2 linked regions of the Variovorax terrae genome follow. The protein of the gene in region 1 binds, or shares a complex with, the protein of each later gene. Links are inferred from orthologs where the notes say so. Each region holds a gene or a part of one and is shown on either strand. Other genes may lie near its edges.

Region 1 (3,212 bases):
CAGGAAATAGCTCACGTCCGATAGCCAGGCCCCCAGGCGGCCGCCCCAGTTGCGGACCGGCCCGCCGATGCCCGACGTGGACCAGGCGGCGTCCTGAAGGGAATGGCTGAGCAGCGCCATCAGCCAGAACACCAGCGCCACGCCCCCCGCGATCAGGCCGATTTCATGGGCAAAGCGCCCCACGCCCGATCGGGAAGGGCTGGCTGCGCCAGAGGATGAATTCAGGGTATTGAGAGAGTAAGTCATGGGCAAGGCATGAGCTTACCCCAGGCGCCGAGGCGGTCAGGCCAGTGTGGAAAGCCGTTCCTTGACCAGCATCGAGCCGTTGTCCTGGGTTTCGACGAAGCCCCGCTCCTCGAGGTCCTTCATGACGCGGCTAACCATTTCGCGGGAAGCGCCCACCATCTTGGCAATGTCCTGGCGCGAAATCTTGTCCCGGATCAGCATCTGGCCTTCGCGGTCGGGCTGGGCGAACTCCAGCAGCACATGGGCCACCCGGCCGTACACGTCCATCAGCGCCAGGGATTCGATCTTCCGGTCGGCATGGCGCAGGCGCTGCACCAGCCCCTTCATGATGGCGTAGGCCATCGAGCTGTTTTCAGGCAGGCAGCGCGCAAACTCGGTCCGCCCGAGCACCAGCACGTCGGTCTGGATTTCGGCACGCACGGTGGCCGAGTGCGGCTCGTTGTCGATCAGGCTCATTTCGCCGATGTAGTCGCCCGGCTGCATGGTGGCCAGGATCACTTCGCGGCCGCGGTTGTCTGCCGTCACCACGCGCGCACGGCCCGTCAGGAGGATGAACAGCGCATTGGATTTCTTGCCCTGCTCGACGATCAGTTCGCCGCGCTTGAGGCGCCGCTTGACGACGGCGTCGGCCACGGCCTCGGCCTGGACCGCCGTCAGCATCGCGAACAGAGGCACTCGACGGATCAGTTCCAGATTGGACAACATCGACATCTTTATCTCCTCCTCATACCACGCTGCATGATGGGTTCTTACAATCGCACGGATTGAAAATCCAAACCTGACAGCGCCTTCCACAGGTTGATACTCGGCTCATAGTCCCAAACTGTACACCGCGCCGCCTTGTCATCCATACATGTTTTACCATGACTAACATAAAACACGCGAAAGTTCTCATCCTGGGCTCCGGTCCGGCGGGCTACACCGCCGCCGTCTATGCCGCCCGCGCCAACCTCAACCCGATGCTGATCACCGGCATCGCGCAGGGAGGCCAGCTGATGACCACGACCGATGTGGACAACTGGCCCGCCGACGTGCAGGGCGTTCAGGGCCCGGACCTGATGCAGCGCTTTCTGGAGCACGCCGAGCGGTTCAAGACCGACATTGTGTTCGACCACATCAGCTCGGTCGATCTCAGCAAGCGCCCCTTCACCCTCAAGGGCGACAGCGGCGAGTACACCTGCGATTCACTGATCATCGCCACCGGCGCCTCGGCCAAGTACCTCGGACTCGAATCAGAGACTGCCTTCATGGGCAAAGGCGTCTCGGGCTGCGCCACCTGCGACGGCTTCTTCTACCGCGACCAGGTCTGCTGCGTGATCGGCGGCGGCAACACCGCGGTCGAGGAAGCGCTGTACCTGTCCAACATCGCGCGCAAGGTCTACCTCGTGCACCGGCGCGACAAGTTCAAGGCCGAGCCCATCCTGGTCGACAAGGTCATGGAAAAGGTCAAGGCCGGCAAGATCGAACTCAAGCTGTTCAACACGCTCGACCAGGTGCTGGGCGATGCCAGCGGCGTGACCGGCGTGCGCCTGAAGAACACCCAGACCGGCGCCACCGAGGACCTCGAACTCAAGGGCTGCTTCATTGCCATCGGCCATGCGCCCAACACCGAGATCTTCCAGGGCCAGCTCGACATGAAGGATGGCTACATTGTCACCCGCTCGGGGCTGCAGGGTTTCGCGACCATGACCAGCGTGCCCGGCGTGTTCGCCGCCGGCGACGTGCAGGACCATGTCTACCGCCAGGCCATCACCAGCGCCGGCACGGGCTGCATGGCCGCGCTCGATGCCCAGCGCTTCCTCGAACAGCAGGATTGAGAAAACTCGGCCCCAGGCCTGAGCGCGCGCATTTTGGCGGATACCGGGCGGAAATCCGGACCGCGCTATAATGTAGGGCTTTGCTGAATCCAGCTGGTGCCGTTGTGCCGGCTTTCCGGCAGCAAATACAGGGTTACCGCCACCCTTTCTTCTGGCGAGGTGAGGCCCTCACGTGAGTGACGGCTGTTGAAAATATCGGAGTGTCCTCATGGCACGCGTATGTGAAGTCACGGGCAAGGGCCCGATGGTGGGCAACAATGTGTCCCACGCCAACAACAAAACCAAGCGCCGGTTCCTGCCGAACCTGCAATATCGCCGCTTCTGGGTCGAGAGCGAGAACCGCTGGGTGCGCCTGCGCGTCTCCAGCGCCGCCCTGCGCCTGATCGACAAGAACGGCATCGATTCCGTGCTCGCAGACCTGCGTGCACGTGGCCAAGCCTAAGGAGAACGATCATGGCAAAAGGCGGACGCGAAAAAATCAAGCTGGAATCCACGGCCGGCACCGGTCACTTCTACACGACCGACAAGAACAAGAAAACCATGCCCGAGAAGATGGCGATCATGAAGTTCGATCCCAAGGCTCGCAAGCATGTGGAATACAAGGAAATCAAGCTGAAGTGATTCGGCGCCATTCCTTCGAAAAAAGCCGCTCACCGAGCGGCTTTTTTCATGCGCGCCCGGCTCCCGCGAGCTGGCCGAGCGTGCGCAGGGCCCCGTCGACGCCGTCCGTGAAGGCCAGCGCGCAGCTCAGGCGCAGGAAGCCGTCATAGCGCGCCGTGTTGGAGAACATCGCGCCGGGGGCGATGCGGATGCCCTGGCGCAGCGCCTGCTCGAACAGCGACGACGATGACACGCCGTCGGGCAACTGGATCCACAGGCTCAGCCCGCCCGGCGGCAGGCGCAGCCGCGTGCCGGCGGGAAAGTAGCGCGCGATCGCCTGGGCCATGCGTTCGCGCTGGCTGCGCAGGCGGGGCCGCAGCCGCAGCAGATGCCGCTCGAAGGCCGGCGCCGCGGTCCAGCGCGCGGCCAGCAGCTGGCCCAGGGTGTTCGTGTTGCGGCTTTGCGCGAACTTGAGCATCTGCACCCGCTCATGCCATCGCCCGCCTGTCATCCAGCCCTGGCGCAGGCCTGGAGCCAGGGTTTTGTTGA
Region 2 (3,080 bases), on another replicon or contig:
GCCAGCCACTGCGGCAGCGGCCGCGCCTGGCGCATGCCGTCGCGCACCGCCTGGGCCTGCTCGGCCAGTTGGGCGGCCGGCTCAAGCGCTATGGAATCCGTAGCATGCAGTGGGCGCCACTCGCGGACTCCGGCCTTTCTCAGCCATTTTTCCAGGGCCTGGACCGCACCCGCGTCGAAGGCCGGGGCGTTTTTCAGCCAGTCCAGCACGCTGTCGCTGGAGGCCTGCCAGGCGCAGGCCCGCAGCGCACCCATCACCTGCGCTGCGGCGCGGGTGGTGGAGAGTTTCCAGCCGTTCTCGTCGCGCACCGCCACGCCCTGCGCGTCCAGCATGGCGCGGATGCGGCGCGTGAGCGCGCGGTCGATGGCCGCCAGCGCGACCGGCGCGCGGCCGGCCTCGAGATGCCGCAGCACGCAGGCCGCGGCGCGGGCTGCTTCGTCCTCGGCGTCGCGCGCCGCGTGCAGCCGCACCTGGCCGGCCGGCGCGGGCCGGTCCAGCGGCAGGAACACGGCCTTCTCGCCGAGCTGGGTTTGCAGTGCCTGGGCCAGCGGGTCGGACTGGAAGCCGTCCAGCACCACCAGCGCGTCGAGCGTGTCGGCCTGCGCGGCGCTGAACAGCGCATCCGAGGCGTGGCCGGAGGCCACGGCCCACTCGACGGCCAGACGCGCCACGGCAGACTCCAGCGCCATCACGGGCGCTTCGAGCCCGGTGGCCACCAGCGCGCGCGCACGTGCTGCCCAGGCCGGCCGCTCGGATGGCGGAACCGCTGCCACCAGCCGTGCCAGCTGCTGCGCCGCCTCCATGAGCCGGGCTGCCAGCACCTCGCGCTGGGCGCCCAGGCCGGCCTGCTCGACCAGCGCCCGCGCGGTCAGGATGTCATGCGCGGCGTCGAAGCTGATGTCGTCGGCCGCCGGCACGAAGCCCCCCAGGCCGCGCGCCCAGTTCATGCTGCTCTCGAAGCGCGGCACGAACGCGGCCGCGGGGCCGTCCTGCCGGGCGGCCCATTGCGTCCAGAGCTGGCGCGCCAGCGGCATGAGCTGGGCATAGGGCACCAGCACCACGCTGCGCGCCGGATGCGCGCCGCGCCGCGCCAACTCGGCCGCGATGCGAGAAATCAGGCCCTGCGCGGGGTCGAGCCAGGTCTGGACTGCGGGGTGGCCGAGAGGGAGTTCATGGGTTTTTGCTATCTCATTCATAGCAACCCTGCGCCCGACGATAGGGGTTGGTTTCTGTCACAATGCCGCAACTTTAGCTGTTACCTGCCAAGCCCATCCAAAGGAAACATCATGGCCAGCGACCTGATCAAACACATCTCCGACGCCAGCTTCGAAACCGACGTTCTGAAATCCGACAAGCCGGTGCTGGTGGACTACTGGGCCGAGTGGTGCGGCCCCTGCAAGATGATCGCACCGATCCTCGATGAAGTGTCCAGCACCTACCAGGACAAGCTGCAGATCGCCAAGATGAACGTGGACGAGAACCGCGACATCCCCGCCAAGTTCGGCATCCGCGGCATCCCCACGCTGATGTTGTTCAAGGATGGCCAGCTTGCCGCCACCAAGGTCGGCGCCATGAGCAAGGCCCAGCTCACCGCCTTCATCGACCAGCAACTGGCCTGATGCCTCCCCGCGGCTGAAGCCAGCTCCTGCTTCAGCCGCTCCCGTTTTCCTGTCATAATCCCTCCCAGTTCACCGATTCGCTACCGCGGTCCGGTTCGAGTTCCCGGTGGGTGAAGCACATCTCGCTTCGCACCCAACCTCCCCCCGATTTTTCATCGAACTCCCTTCAAGGGGTCATCCCATGCACTTAAACGAACTCAAGGCACTGCACGTGTCTGAAGTCTTCAAGCAGGCCGAAGAGCTTGAAATCGAGAATACCGGCCGCATGCGCAAGCAGGAGCTGATGTTCGCCATCATCAAGAAGCGCGCCCGCGCCGGCGAACAGGTCTTTGCCGATGGCGTGCTGGAGATCCTGCCCGACGGTTTCGGCTTCCTGCGCAGCCCCGACACCAGCTACACCGCGAGCACCGACGACATCTACATCTCGCCCAGCCAGGTGCGCCGGTTCAACCTGCACACCGGCGACATGATCGAGGGCGAGGTGCGCACGCCCAAGGACGGCGAACGCTACTTTGCCCTGACCAAGCTCGACATGGTCAACGGCGGCCCGCCCGAGCAGAACAAGCACAAGGTGATGTTCGAGAACCTGACGCCGCTGTTCCCCAAGGAACAGATGAAACTCGAGCGCGACAACTTCAAGGGCGAAGAGAACATCACCTCGCGCGTGATCGACATCATCGCCCCGATCGGCAAGGGCCAGCGCGCCCTGCTGGTGGCGCCGCCCAAGAGCGGCAAGACGGTGATGATGCAGCACATCGCCCACGCCATCGCGGCCAACTACCCCGATAGCTACATGATGGTGCTGCTGGTCGACGAGCGGCCCGAAGAAGTGACCGAAATGCAGCGCTCGGTGAAGGCCGAGGTGATCGCCTCCACCTTCGACGAACCCGCCGCGCGCCACGTGCATGTGGCCGAGATGGTGATCGAGCGCGCCAAGCGCCTGGTCGAACTCAAGAAGGACGTGGTGATCCTGCTGGACTCCATCACCCGCCTGGCCCGCGCCTACAACAACGTCGTGCCCTCCTCGGGCAAGGTGCTGACCGGCGGCGTCGATTCCAATGCGCTGCAGCGCCCCAAGCGCTTCCTGGGCGCGGCGCGCAACGTGGAAGAAGGCGGCTCGCTGACCATCATCGCCACCGCGCTGGTCGACACCGGCAGCCGCATGGACGAAGTGATCTTTGAAGAATTCAAGGGCACCGGCAACAGCGAAATCCACCTGGACCGCCGCCTGTACGAAAAGCGCGTGTTCCCCTCGATCCAGCTCAACCGCAGCGGCACCCGCCGCGAGGAACTGCTGCTGGCCCCCGAGATCCTGCAGAAGACCCGCATCCTGCGCCAGTTCATGTACAACATGGACGAGATCGAGTCCATGGAAATGGTGCTCAAGAGCATGAAGGCCACCAAGACCAATGTCGAGTTCTTCGACATGATGCGTCGCGGCGGGTGAGCCCTCCCTGCGCG

What was found.
Region 2: the proteins of trxB (region 1) and trxA are in contact, whole or in part, in a crystal structure (PDB 1F6M), measured with the Escherichia coli proteins. The link is inferred for Variovorax terrae from one-to-one orthologs.

What each region holds. Positions count from the first base shown.
Region 1 is NZ_JALGBI010000002.1:704,360-707,571, reverse strand. Bases 193-3,086 are described here. They hold trxB (thioredoxin-disulfide reductase), read left to right. Parts: upstream 193-1,109; coding sequence 1,110-2,063; downstream 2,064-3,086. Other genes in these bases: MMF98_RS18790 (aminotransferase-like domain-containing protein), read right to left, coding at 2,731-3,086; rpmG (50S ribosomal protein L33), read left to right, coding at 2,517-2,684; rpmB (50S ribosomal protein L28), read left to right, coding at 2,272-2,505; MMF98_RS18810 (Crp/Fnr family transcriptional regulator), read right to left, coding at 283-957; MMF98_RS18815 (DNA translocase FtsK), read right to left, coding at 193-246. Outside these bases: more of MMF98_RS18815, read right to left, coding at 1-192; more of MMF98_RS18790, read right to left, coding at 3,087-3,212.
Region 2 is NZ_JALGBI010000001.1:1,590,177-1,593,256, reverse strand. Bases 191-2,952 are described here. They hold trxA (thioredoxin TrxA), read left to right. Parts: upstream 191-1,286; coding sequence 1,287-1,619; downstream 1,620-2,952. Other genes in these bases: rho (transcription termination factor Rho), read left to right, coding at 1,801-2,952; MMF98_RS07535 (PD-(D/E)XK nuclease family protein), read right to left, coding at 191-1,196. Also shown: more of MMF98_RS07535, read right to left, coding at 1-190; more of rho, read left to right, coding at 2,953-3,066. UniProt on the Escherichia coli protein: Participates in various redox reactions through the reversible oxidation of its active center dithiol to a disulfide and catalyzes dithiol-disulfide exchange reactions.